Regions from separate parts of the Brevundimonas sp. TWP2-3-4b1 genome, predicted to be linked through region 2. Evidence: predicted binding sites of a transcription regulator. Region 2 holds the regulator's gene; the other holds the start of a gene.

Region 1 (6,900 bases), on a different contig from region 2:
CGTTCGGCGGCGGCGAGGCCGAGGGCACCTGGCGCAGCTTCATGATCGACGAAATGGCCAAACAGACCGTCCGCGCCGGAGGCATAGGCCTGGCCGACACCGTCGTGTCCGAGATGATCCGCATGCAGACCGAACAGACCCAGGCCCAGCCCGGAGCGGTCGCATGAGCCACGATCCGACCACCGCCACGGCCTATCTGCGCAGACTCACGGCGCTGACCGACCGATTGACCGCCCGGCTCGAGCAGGAGACCGACGCCTTCGCCACCCGTCGCGCGGCCGATGTCACGGCAGGTCTGGCCGAGACCCAGGAGCTGGCCAACCAGTATCGCAAGGAATCCGGGCACCTCAAGGCCAACAAGGCGATCCTGGCCTCCGCGCCGGCGAGCGAACGCATGGCCCTGATCAAGGCGACGGAGGCGTTCGAGGCGGTGCTCGCCATCCACGGCCGCACGGTCGAGGCGGCGCGCACGATCTCGGAAGGCCTGGTCCGCACCATCGCCCAGGAGGTCGCAGGCGCGCGAGCCATGGGAACCGGCTACGGCGCGTCCGGCAAGGCCAACGGCGGCGACAGCCGCGCCGTGACCCTGAACCGAACGGCCTGAACCGCTACGCGCCGTTAAAGATAACTCTGAGGCGAAGTTTAAGGAGTCCGTGCCCAGAGTGATCAAATGACGATCCGCACGCGCCTTCTGGGTTTCGCCTTCGCGGCCTCCGACCTGCTGCTAGAGCTCGACGCCAAGGGCTCGACCGTGTTCGGGCTTGGATCGGGGCCGTCGATCGACCTTTCGGCCGAAAGCTTCTGCGGCATTGTCCTGTCGCACAGGGTGGCGCCGGCGAGCGTGGAACCGCTGAAGACTCTGCTCAAGGCCTTGCGTCCCGGCGAGCGCTCGGTGCCGATCGAGATGCTCTTCCTCGCCGGCACAGGCCGGATGCGGCGAGCGACGGCGCGGTTCTTCCTGCTGCCGGATCTGGCGCCCAACGTCTCCTGTTCGGTGACCTGGGAAGGCCCAGCTTACCGCCTGCATGATCCGGCCGCCGCACCGGCGCTGGCCCCGGAGGCCTTCCTGAACCGCGCCCGCGAAGTCTTGGCGCCGCCCGCCGAGCCGCGCGAACTGGCCCTCGCCTTCCTCAATGTCGAGGGGCTGGCCGCCGCCCAGGGGACCGGCGAGGCCGGCGATCGGCTGAACGCCCGCGTCGAGGCCGCCCTGCAGGCCGCCTCTGTTGACGGCAGCACGGCCGGCAAGCTCGGCCCCGAACGTTTCGCCCTGGTTCGGGACCGCAGCGAAGAAGCCGATCTGGCCGGAGAAATGGAAGAGATCGGCCGCAGCGAAGGCTTCGCGCTGTCGGCGCGATCCATGCAGACTGACCTGACCGCCGGCGGTGAATCGCTCAGCGCGCTTCGGGCCCTGCGCGTCGCGGTAGAAGGCTGCCTGAAGGACGGCGGGGCCGCCCAGCCGGAGCTCAGCTTCACCGCCGCCCTGTCGCAGACCCTGAACGACGCCCACGCCTTCCAGGTCATGGTCCAGGAACGACGGTTCGAGCTGCACTACCAGCCGATCGTCGATCTAAAGACCGGCGCCGTTCACCATTTTGAGGCCCTGTCCCGCTTCAAGGGCACGGACAGCCCGGCGGGCGCCATCCGCATGGCCGAGGAAATGGCTCTGATCGACAACTTCGACATCGCGGTGGCCGAAAAGGCCTTGAGCCGGTTGCGCCAGAAGGGCGCGGGGCTGCTGAAATTCGCCATCAATGTCTCAGGCGCCTCGCTGGCCGACGACCACTATGTGCAGGCTCTGCTACGAATGACCGCGTCGAGGCCGGAAGAGCGCAAGCGCCTGATCGTCGAGGTCACGGAATCCGCCGCCCTGTCGGACCTCGATGCCGCCAACCGTCGCCTGGGCGGACTCCGCGCTGCCGGCATCAAGGTCTGCATCGACGATTTCGGAGCAGGCGCGGCCTCCTATGACTACCTCCGCCGCCTGTCGGTCGATACGGTCAAGATCGACGGGACCTTCGTCAGTGGGCTGGAAACCGACCCACGCGCGCGGACTCTGATCAGCCATCTCGTCGAACTCTGCCGTTCGCTCAAGGTTGAGACCATCGCCGAGATGATCGAGACCGAGGACGTGGCGGAAATCCTGCGCGAGGTCGGTGTGGATCAGGGCCAGGGCTGGCTGTTCGGCAAGGCGGAGGCCGAGCCGCGCACCGTGCTGGCCTATGGCGAGCCGGCCGCCTCTGTCCGACGCGTGGGCGCCGTTTCCGGCTGGGGCTGACAGAACGCCGCGAAGCGTGACAGGTCAGGCGCAGACGACTGGTCCACCGGCGGTGTCGAGGACGTCCCCTGCGTCGTCACCCAGAACACCGGCGCCGCGCTGCTGGGTGACAGCATCTGGCGGCAGCGCCTTGATGTTCCCATATTGTTCTTGCTGATATCCCCGGATCAGTTCCCATATAGCGTTGTCGCACCGGACCTCGTCCGGCGCTCCCGCGTTCCCGGCCCCCGTTTCCTGGCAGCATGACCGAAAAGCATAACTTCATCCGCGTGCGCGGCGCCCGCGAGCACAATCTCAAGGGCGTGGACGTCGACATCCCGCGCGAGAAGCTGGTCGTCATGACCGGCCTGTCGGGGTCAGGCAAATCCTCGCTCGCCTTCGACACCATCTATGCCGAGGGCCAGCGCCGCTATGTCGAGAGCCTGAGCGCCTACGCCCGCCAGTTCCTGGAGCTGATGGGCAAGCCGGACGTCGACCTGATCGAGGGCCTGTCGCCGGCGATCTCGATCGAACAGAAGACGACGTCGAAGAACCCGCGCTCGACCGTCGGTACGGTGACCGAGATCCACGACTATATGCGTCTGCTGTGGGCGCGCGTCGGCGTGCCCTACTCGCCCGCGACCGGCCTGCCGATCGAGAGCCAGACCATCTCCATGATGGTCGACAAACTGGGCGCCCTGCCCGAGGGCGAGCGGCTGCTGCTGCTGGCCCCGGTCATCAGGGGTCGTAAAGGCGAATACAAAAAGGAGATGGCCGAGTGGCAGCGCTCGGGCTTCCAGCGCCTGAAGATCGACGGGGCCTTCTACGCCATCGAGGACGCGCCGACGCTCGACAAGAAGTTTAAGCACGACATCGACATCGTCGTGGACCGGATCGTCACCAAGGCGGGCCTTGAGGCGCGCTACGCCGACAGTCTGCAGACCGCCCTGGGCCTGGCCGACGGCATCGCCGTAGCCGAATGGGCCAATGCCGAGGAAGGCCAGGAACCGCGCCGGATCACCTTCTCCGAGAAGTTCGCCTGCCCCGTCTCCGGCTTTACCATCGCCGAGATCGAGCCGCGGCTGTTCTCGTTCAACAATCCGTTCGGCGCCTGTCCGGTCTGCGACGGCCTGGGGGTCAAGCTGGCCTTCGACGCCGACCTGGTCATCCCGGACCGCGACAAGACCCTGCACAAGGGCGCGGTCGCCCCGTGGTCGCGCGGCCCGTCGCCGCTCTACACCCAGACCCTGCAGGCGCTGGCGCTCCACTACGGCTTCTCGATGGACAAGCCGTGGCGCGAGTTGCCCGAGAAGGCCCAGTCCGTGATCCTGAACGGCACGGGCTCGGAGAAGATCAAGTTCGTCTATGACGACAACGCCCGGAAATACGAGGTCTCCAAGCCGTTCGAGGGGGTCGTGCCCAACCTCGACCGCCGCTGGCGCGAGACCGACAGCGCCTGGGTGCGCGAGGAGCTGGGCCGGTTCCAGTCCGAGACCCCGTGCGACGCCTGCGGCGGCAAGCGTCTGAAGCCCGAGGCCCTGGCGGTGAAGATCGCCGGCAACGACATCGCCGAGATCTCCATGCTGTCGATCAGGAAGGCCTACGACTGGGTCAGCGCCCTGCCCGACCAGCTGACCGACAAGCAGATGGAGATCGGCCGCCGCATCCTGAAAGAAATCAGCGACCGGCTGCGCTTCCTGAACAATGTCGGCCTCGACTATCTCAGCCTGTCGCGGTCGTCCGGCACCCTGTCCGGCGGCGAGAGCCAGCGCATCCGCCTGGCCTCCCAGATCGGTTCGGGCCTGACCGGCGTGCTGTACGTGCTGGACGAGCCGTCGATCGGCCTGCACCAGCGCGACAACAGCCGTCTGCTGGAGAGCCTTCGCGGCCTGCGCGATCTCGGCAACTCCGTCCTCGTCGTCGAACACGACGAGGAGGCGATCATGACCGCCGACTATGTCATCGACATGGGTCCGGCCGCCGGCGTCCACGGCGGCGAGATCTGCGCCGAGGGCACGCCCGATGAGGTCATGGCCAATCCGAAGTCCCTGACCGGCAAATACCTGACCGGCGAGCGTGAGATCGAACTGCCGCCGCAAGGCCGCCGCCCGGTCGACCGCAAGAAGATGCTCAGGATCTCGGGCGCGACCGGCAACAATCTGAAAGCGGTCACGGGCGAAATCCCCGTGGGCCTGTTCACCTGCGTCACCGGGGTGTCGGGCGGCGGCAAGTCGACCTTTACGATCGAGACCCTCTACAAGGCCGCCGCGCGCCGGCTTCACAACGCCTCCGACGCCCCGGCTCCCTTCGACCGGATCGAGGGGCTGGAGCATTTCGACAAGGTCATCGACATCGACCAGTCGCCGATCGGCCGCACCCCGCGCTCGAACCCGGCCACATACACCGGCGCCTTCGGGCCGATCCGCGACTGGTACGCCGGCCTGCCGGAATCCAAGGCGCGCGGCTATGGGCCCGGGCGGTTCAGCTTCAACGTCAAGGGCGGGCGCTGCGAGGCCTGTCAGGGCGACGGGCTGATCAAGATCGAGATGCATTTCCTGCCCGACGTCTACGTCACCTGCGACGTCTGCAAGGGCAGGCGCTACAACCGAGAGACCCTGGAAATCGTCTTCAAGGGCAAGAGCATATCCGACGTGCTGGACATGACGGTCGAGGAGGCCGGCCAGTTCTTCAAGGCCGTGCCGCCGATCCGCGACAAGATGCTGACCCTGTCACGCGTCGGCCTCGGCTACGTCCAAGTCGGACAGTCGGCAACGACCCTGTCGGGCGGCGAGGCCCAGCGGGTCAAGCTGTCCAAGGAGCTGTCGAAACGGGCGACCGGCAAGACCCTCTACATCCTCGATGAACCCACCACAGGCCTGCATTTCGAAGACATCCGCAAACTGCTGGAGGTGCTCCAGGAACTGGTCGAGGCCGGCAACACGATCGTGGTGATCGAACACAATCTCGATGTCATCAAGATCGCCGACTACCTGCTCGACTTCGGGCCCGAGGGCGGCGACGGCGGCGGCGAGATCGTCGCGGTCGGCACCCCCGAACAGGTCGCGGCCAACGAGGCGAGCTGGACCGGCAAATACCTCAAGGAGGTGCTGGACCGGCACGAGACCCGCCGCAAGGCGCGGGTCACGGCCCTGTCGGGCGATCCCACGGCTTCGGCCGCAAAGCCGGTACGAGTGAAGACGCGAGCCTAGACGGTCCGGGATCGGGTGCGTCGCGGCCACGGCAAAATCATGCCCGCCACGAACGCGAGGCACAACCATCCGAACAGGTCACCGATCTGGCCGTAGAGGGTGGGACGACGCGGCTCGACGGCCAGCGTCGCCAGCAGGCTCTGCCCTGCCCCGGCGGCACTCTCGGCCTCGGCCACGATACGCCCGTGGGGATCGCTGACGGACAACAGACCCTCCTTGCTGGTCCGCACCACGGCAAAGCCCTGTTCGACGCCCCGCATCGCCGTCATGCGGGCCCCCATCCACTGGTCGATGTGGCCAAAGTCCCAGGCCGGCACCAGCATGACGGCCGCATCCCGCTGGCCGTAGGCCCGCGCCAGACGGGCGAAATGCATGTCCTTGCAGATGGCCAGGCCGTAGCGCGCGCCGCCGACCGGAGTGACCGCATAGTCAGTACCGGCGCTGTATCCTTCAACCCGCTCTGGAGGAGCCATGAACTGCTTGCGATAGGCTGCCACCTCCCGTCCGTCGGGGGCGTAGAGATAGGCCATATTGCGGATACCGTCGGGATGGGTGATCGCCAGGCCGGCCTCCAGCCAGACGCCCTGATCCCGGGCGGCCCCGGCCAGGGCGGCGCGCCATAGGCCGATCTGTCCCGGATCCCCGACCGCGATCTTCTCGGGCAGGACGATGACCTCGGCGCCGGCCTTCGCCAGCGTTTCAACACCGGTCAAATACCGTTTCCGGATGAGTGCGACATAGGTCGCGGTCGCCCGTGGTCCGATGTCGGCGTCGACCGCCATCAGCCCGAAGACGACGGTTTGGCCCGTCACGGGTTGCGCCAGCCGGACAACGCCGTAGCCCGTCGCCGCAAGACCCAGAACCGCGGCCGCTGCGTAGGCCATCCGCCCGCGCCACAAGCCGTCGCCCGAGTCCGCGAGCGTGAAGGCCGTCGCCACGGCCGCGGCGGGCAAGGAGACCAGGAAGGCGACGGCCGCGACGCCTCCGATGGCCGCGATCTGCAGGACCAAGGGGTGGTCCCCCTGCGAATAACCGATCAGGCCCCAGTCCCCGTCCGGCGCCAGAGCCGCCATGACGGTATGGATGGCCGCCCAAGCGGCAGGATAAGTAAAAAGCGCCCAGGCGCTGCGGCGCAACAGGACGGCGCGACGGGTCGCCCCGGCCGCGAGCGTCCACAACAGGGCGATCCCGGTCACCAGCACGATCGCCAGCTGCGGCGACCGGGTGACGATGGTGAAATTGTGCAGGTTCGCCCCGGCGCCGATCAGGGCCGCGCCAAAGGTCATCCACCGCGCGTCGGCGGCGCTGGACTTCAGCGCCAGCCACAACAACAGCGCCGGCGCCGTCCAGGCCAGCCACCACAGGGGTTCCGGCCCGGCCGCGCCGCGCAGCAACAGGCCGGTAGCCACCATGGCGAAGATCCGCCCGGCGACCCGG
Region 2 (6,900 bases):
TTGACGAACGGCATGGCGCGCTGGAGGCGGGCCTCGTCGCCCTCGTTGAGGGGCGCGCCCCTGGCGAGATGGGTGTCCAGCGTCAGGCCGGCCAGCCGCTCGTCGGCCGCCAGACGCAGCCAGTGCGAATTGACGTGGGCCAGCTTGTCGAAATCCAGTCGGGCCGGCGCCTTGCCGACGCCGTCCAGATCGAACCAGTCCCGCGCCTGTTCGTCGCCGAACAGTTCGTCGTCGCCATGGGCCCAGCCCAGACGAGCCAGATAGTTGCGCATCGCCTCGGGCAGATAGCCGATGTCGGCATACTCATGGACCGCCTGGGCGCCGTGGCGCTTCGACAGTTTGGCGCCGTCGGGGCCGTGGATCAGCGGGATGTGGGCGAAGACGGGCCGGTTCCAGCCCAGGGCGTCATAGATCAGCGACTGGCGCGCGGCATTGTTCAGATGGTCGTCGCCGCGAATGACATGAGTCACCCCCATGTCGTGGTCGTCGACCACGACGGCGAGATTGTAGGTCGGGGCGCCGTCGGAGCGCAGCAGGACCAGATCGTCCAGATCGTTCGCGTCCCAACTGACCTCGCCCTGGACGGCGTCCGGCACAATGACCCGGCCCGGCAGGGGGCGTCGGAAGCGCACGACGTGCGGCTGGGACAGGTCGTCGACGGTCGGCTGGCGGTCGCGCCATGGCGATTCGAAGGTCCGGCGTTCGGCCTTGGCCTCGTCGCGCAGGCGGCCGGTCTCGTCCGCGGTCGTGAAGTCGCGATAGGCGGCGCCGAGCTCAAGCAACTGGTCCACGACGTCGCGGTGCCGGTCGGCCCGGGCGTGCTGGAAAACCGGCTCCTCGTCGGCGAACAGCTCAAGCCAGCTCAGGCCGTCGAAGATCGCCTTGACGGCGTCGTCGGTCGAACGCTCCCGGTCGGTGTCCTCGATCCGGACGAGGAACTTGCCGCCCCGCCCTTTCGCGTAAAGGTAGTTGAACAACGCCGTTCTCGCGCCTCCTATGTGGAGGTAGCCGGTGGGCGAGGGGGCGAAGCGGGTGACGACCTGGGGAGACGAGGCTGTGGGCATGGGGGAGGGGTCCGAACGGGCCGCCCTTATACCCCCCGACGCGGCAAAGCCCAGCCTGTCGGCGCGTCTTCGTGCCTGGGCCTGGGACGAGGTGCTGGCCCAGTCGATGCGCTGGCGGCTGTGGGCGCCGGTGGCCTTCGGCGGCGGGGCGGCGATCTATTTCGCGCTGAGGCAGGAGCCGCCGTTGTGGCCACTGGCGGTCGCGGCGGTGTCGGCGACGGGGGTGTGGCTGGGCGCGAGGCTGCTGGGGCGGGGCCGCGCGGTGACCCTGCCGCTGATGCTGGTCGCCTGCCTGTTCCTGGGGCTCGCGGGAGCCAGGTTGCGGGCGGAGGCGGTAGCGGCGCCGATCGCACCGGCGCTGGCGGAGCCGACCGTCTTCGAGGGCTGGGTGGTCGACGTCGACAGCCCGGGCGACCGGGGTCACCGGATCGTCCTCGCGCCGGTGCGGATCCGCGGGCTGGAGCCCGAGGCGACGCCGATCCGGCTGCGGGCGACGGTGCGGGGAGAGCCGCCGACCCCGGGCTCGGCGATCCGGCTGTTCGCCATCCTCAATCCGCCGCCGCCCCCGGCCAGTCCCGGCGCCTATGATTTCGGCCGCAACGCCTGGTTTCAGGGGCTCGGCGGCACGGCTTTCGCACTGGGCGAGACGCGGGAGACTTATCTGGCGCCGGCGCCATGGCGATTGCGGCTGGCGATGGCGGTCAACGGCGCGCGGTTCGCCCTGGCGCAGCGGATCGTCGACCGGTTGGGCGAGCGGACGGGCGGGATCGCGGCGGCCATGACTACGGGCCATGAGACCTGGATCGCGCGCGAAGACCTCGATGCCATGCGGGATTCCGGCCTGGCGCACATCCTGTCGATCTCGGGTCTGCACATGGCCATCGTCGGCGGGTTCGCCTTCTTCCTTGTCCGGCTTGGCGTCGCCGCCTGGCCGTGGCTAGCGCTGAGGGTGTCGGGCAAGAAGGTGGCGGCGGTCGCGGGGCTGGTCGCCGTGTGGAGCTATCTGGTGCTGTCCGGCGCGCCCCCGCCGGCGCAGCGGGCTGCGATTACGGCGTCGGTGGCGTTCGCGGCGATCCTGCTCGATCGGCCCGCGATCACCATGCATCCGCTGGCGCTGGCGGCGATGGTTGTCCTGATCCTTCAGCCTGAGGCCATCGTGACGCCGGGGTTCCAGATGTCGTTCGCGGCGACGGCGGCCCTGGTGGCCTTGTCGGAGGGCTGGCCGCCGAGGACGCGGGAGCAGTCCGTGCCCTGGCCGATCGCGGCGTTCCAGTCGGCGCGGCACTGGCTGTTGATCGCCGTGACGGCCAGTCTGGTGGCCGGCGCGGCGACCGGGCCGTTCGCGGTCCAGCATTTCAACCGCGCGGCCATGTACGGGCTGCTCGCCAACCTGACGACCTCGCCGATCGCGGACTTCGTGATGATGCCGGCGCTGGCGCTGGGAGTCTTGCTGGAGCCTATCGGGCTGGGCGGGCCGTTCCTGTGGGTGGCCGGCAAGGGTGTCGATCTGATGCTGGCCATCGGTCACTGGACGGCGGGGCTGCCGGGGGCGGTGAAGACCATCGCCAGCGCGCCGGACCATGTGCTGCCGATCTCCTTCCTCGGCGTCCTGTTCCTATGCCTGTGGCAGGGGCGGCTGCGGTGGCTGGGCCTGCCCTTCGCCTGCGCTGTCCTGCTGTGGCCTCGCGCGCCGACGCCGACGGTCTGGATCGGGGACGGCGGGACGAACGCGGCCTTCAGTGTCGTGCGCACGGCTATCGTGGTGCGGCCGGGCGTGCGGCAGTTCGCGGCGGACCTGTGGTCGCGGCGGCGCGGGCTGACTCTGGAGCCCCGACCCGAAGACGGATGGGTGTGCGCGCGATCAAGCTGCGCTCCGGCCAAGGCCGATAGCGCGCCCATCGCCCTGTGGTGGGGGAAGGCCGCGCCGGACGCCGGCGAGCTCGCCGCCTTGTGCGCCTCAGCGCCGCTGGTCAGCGTCCGGGCCGTTGTCCAAGACCTGCCGCCGGGCTGTGATGGAAAACTGGTTCTCGACGGACTGGATTATGCGCAGGGCGGCTCAGTCGAGCTGTGGCGCACCGCTCAGGGCTGGCGCGCGGTCTGGGCCACTGATGTGCGGGGCGACAGGCCTTGGAGCCGCATCGGGGGTCCCGATGCGGCGGATGCGGGCCTCGGTGACGGCGTCTAGTGGTATTGGCGGATCAGGCCGACCAGCTTGCCCTGGACCTCGACCTGGTCGGGACCGAAGATGCGGGTCTCGTAGTTGCGGTTGGCGGGTTCGAGGGCGATGGAATTGCCCTTCTTGCGCAGGCGTTTGAGGGTTGCCTCTTCCCCTTCAACCAAAGCCACGACGATCTCGCCGGACGCGGCCGTGTCGACGCGTTTGATGACCACCAGGTCGCCGTTGAGGATGCCGGCCTCGATCATCGAATCGCCCTCGATCTCGAGCATATAGTGTTCGCCGGCGCCCAGCATGGATTCGGGCACCTGATAGCGGCCGTGGTCCTGTTGCAGGGCGGCGATGGGCACGCCAGCGGCGATCTTGCCGACCAGAACCAGTTCGCGGGTGTCGTTGGCGGGCTCGGCGGCAGCGCTGCGGCCCCCGCCCTCAATGACCGCCGGGGTGAAGCCCGCGCGGCCACGCACGGCCCCCGCCGTCGCCTGTTCCGGCAGCTTGGTCACCTCAAGGGCGCGGGCGCGGTGGGCGAGGCGGCGGATGAAGCCGCGTTCCTCCAGCGCCGTGATCAGCCGGTGGATGCCCGACTTGGACGCCAGATCCAGCGCCTCCTTCATCTCGTCGAACGACGGGGAAACACCGGTCTCCTTGAGCCGTTCATGGATGAACATCAGGAGTTCGTGCTGCTTGCGCGTCAGCATGGTGGGAATCGCCTCCAGAACAAGTCATGAACCGTTGTCGATGTTCTGTAAGTGTTCTTGCCTAATGTCAACTTGACGGCGGATCGACCCACCGACTGCAAATTGACCGCCGTTCTGAGCGCGTCAGATTGTGGTCAATGCACACTGACGAATTCGGCTCTCCATAAAAGCCCGACTGCAAAAATTTCGAGAGGTGAACTGCCGACACCGCGAAAAGCTCGGCGGTCAAACCGCCAAGGACGCTGATCCCGCGAAATCAGGAGTGGGTTCGTCATTCGAAGTTTGTGGCGAACATCCAGACGAACCACAGAATGATAAGCGCCCAGACGAAGTAGATTGCCCAGCGTTCGCGACGCTTCACGAGAGCAGAGTGAGCGTCGCGGCCGTCACGTCCGCCTGACGCATCAAGCTTTCACCGACGAGGATGGCCGAGGCGCCCGCCGCCGACACTTCCACCACATCGGCCGGGCTGAAGATCCCGCTTTCAGCCACCAGAAGCGAGCCCGCTGGCGACAGCGGGGCCAGGCGGGCCGTGGCGCCCAGATCGACGTCGAACGTCCGCAGGGAACGGTTGTTGATGCCGACCAGATCACCGCGCAGCGCCGCAGCGCGCTCCATCTCGGCCTCGTCGTGGGTCTCGATCAGGGCGTCCATACCGAAGCGTTTCGCCTCGGATAGCAGCTCGCCGGCCAGAACGTCGTCGATCATGGCCAGGATGACGAGGATACAGTCGGCGCCGAAGGCCCGGCTCTCGGCCACCTGCCAGGGGTCGACGAGGAAGTCCTTGCGCAGACAGGGCAGGGCGACGGCGGCGCGGGCCTGGACCAGATAGTCGTCGGCGCCCTCGAAGCTGGGACCGTCGGTCAGGATGGACAGACAGGCCGCGCCGCCCGCTTCATAGGCCTGCGCCAGGGCCGGCGGGTCGAAGTCCGCACGGATCAGGCCCTTCGATGGACTGGCCTTCTTGATTTCGGCGATCAGGGCGGGGCGGCCGGGCGCAGTGCGGCGCTCCAGCGCGCAGCGGAAGCCGCGCGGCATGCCGGCGATCAGCGCCAGGGATTCGATCTCCGCCTGCGGCTGGGCGGCCTTGCGGGCGGCCACGTCCTCGCGCTTGTAGGCGGCGATACGGTCGAGGATGTCGGTCATGCGGGGTCTTCGGCAACGGGCGGCGGCGCCGAGGTGATGCGGGCCAGATCGGCGAGCGCCCGGGCCGCCTTGCCCTCGTCGATGGCAACGGCGGCCAGGGCCACGCCGGCTTTGAGGTCCGGCGCCTTGTCGGCGACGACAAGGGCGGCGGCGGCGTTCAGCAGGACGATGTCGCGATAGGGACCGGTCTCCCCGGCCAGCAGGGCGGTCAGGGCGACCGCATTGGTCTCCGCGTCGCCGCCGCGCAGGGCTTCGATGTCGGCGCGGGGCAGGCCGGCGTCCTCGGGCGTGACGGTGAAGCGGCGGACGACGCCGTCCTTCCACTCCGCCACCTCGGTCGGTCCCGTGGTGGTCAGTTCGTCGAGGCCCTGACCGTGGACGGTCCAGGCGCGGGTTGCGCCGAGCCGGCCCAGCACCTCGGCCAGCGGCTCGACAAGGCGCGGATCATAGACGCCCATGACCTGACGTCTGGCGCCCGCTGGATTGGAGAGCGGTCCCAGAAGGTTGAAGACGGTGCGGAAACCGATCTCGGCGCGGACCGGCCCGACGTGGCGCATGGCGCCGTGGTAGGCGGGGGCGAACAGGAAGGCGATGCCGGCCTCGTCGAGCGCGTGCCGCTGCTGCGCCAGTCCGGCGGTCAGGTCGACGCCGAGGACGCCGAGCACGTCCGATGACCCGGATTTCGAGCTCATGGCGCGGTTGCCATGTTTGGCGACCTTCAGGCCCGCGCCGGCCAGCACCAGGGCGGCGGCGGTCGAGATGTTGAAGGTGTGGGCCCCGTCTCCGCCGGTGCCGCAGGTATCGATGACGTCATAGGGATGGTCCAGCGTCACGGCCGCATCGCGCATCGCCTGGGCGAAGGCGGCGATCTCCTCGACCGTCTCGCCGCGGATCCGCAGGGCGGTCACGGCGGCGGCGACCTGGGCCGGGGTCGGTTCGCCGCGCAGACAGGCGGCGAAGAAGTCGCCGGCCTCGGCCGTGGTCAGGGTCTGGCCGTCGACCAGCTTGGCCAGCAGCGGCTTGAAACCACCCTCAGCCATGGGATCAGACCATCGCCAGACGCTTGACGCCCGCCTGGTCGAGGAAGTTCGCGAGCATCTCGTGACCGTGTTCGGTGGCGATGGACTCGGGATGGAACTGGACTCCGTAGATCGGCCGCTCGTGATGCTGGAAGCCCATGATCTCGCCGTCCTCGGTCCAGGCCGTGACGTTGAGGCTGTTGGGCAGGGTTTCGCGCTGGACCGCGAGCGAATGATACCGGGTCGCGGTGAAGGGCGACGGCAGCCCGGCGAACATTCCCTTGCCTTCATGGATGATGGGCGAGGTCTTGCCGTGCATCAGGGCCTTGGCGCGGATGACGTGGCCGCCCATGGCCTGGCCGATCGCCTGGTGACCCAGGCAGACGCCGAGGATCGGCATGTCCAGCGGCGCGGTGTCGATCAGGGGCAGGCAGATGCCCGCCTGATCGGGGGCGCAGGGGCCGGGCGACAGCAGGATCGCTTCGGGCTTCAGGGCCCAGGCCTGCTCCGTCGTCAGGTCGTCGTTGCGAACGACATGCGTCGTCGCGCCCAGCTCCGCGAGGTAGTGGACGAGGTTGTAGGTAAAGCTGTCGTAGTTATCGACGACGAGGATCATGCGGCGCTTCTAGAGCGGGACCGCGCCGACGCCAAGCCGACGCGTGCGCAACGGATCGTTAACGATCACGGCCTGAAATCGGGTCTTCCATCGGAGCCTTCGATTCCATGCGCGAGACCCAGGTCCGGATTGACACCGCCCGCGTGGCGCTGAGCGAGCCCGAGGCCCGCAATGGCGTGAT

The links. The regulator LexA, encoded in region 2, represses DNA repair genes until DNA is damaged. The targets are predictions, from matches to a motif close to ATGTTCNCNANNTGTTCT.
Region 1: a site for LexA is predicted at 2,409-2,426, ahead of uvrA (excinuclease ABC subunit UvrA). Genes of this name have one in related genera too.

The regions. Positions count from the first base shown of each region.
Region 1 covers NZ_JAFCWQ010000014.1:28,821-35,720, reverse strand. Annotated here, with positions in the region: gene ACP7A5_RS11570 (rod-binding protein) at 1-167, shown strand, start outside; gene ACP7A5_RS11565 (flagellar basal-body protein FlbY) at 164-604, shown strand; gene ACP7A5_RS11560 (EAL domain-containing protein) at 671-2,275, shown strand; gene uvrA (excinuclease ABC subunit UvrA) at 2,518-5,463, shown strand; gene ACP7A5_RS11550 (nitrilase-related carbon-nitrogen hydrolase) at 5,460-6,875, opposite strand.
Region 2 covers NZ_JAFCWQ010000005.1:114,205-121,104, reverse strand. Annotated here, with positions in the region: gene gltX (glutamate--tRNA ligase) at 1-1,064, opposite strand, end outside; gene ACP7A5_RS05965 (ComEC/Rec2 family competence protein) at 1,063-3,249, shown strand; gene lexA (transcriptional repressor LexA) at 3,246-3,938, opposite strand; gene trpC (indole-3-glycerol phosphate synthase TrpC) at 4,296-5,084, opposite strand; gene trpD (anthranilate phosphoribosyltransferase) at 5,081-6,124, opposite strand; gene ACP7A5_RS05945 (anthranilate synthase component II) at 6,129-6,719, opposite strand; gene ACP7A5_RS05940 (peptidoglycan-binding protein) at 6,827-6,900, shown strand, end outside.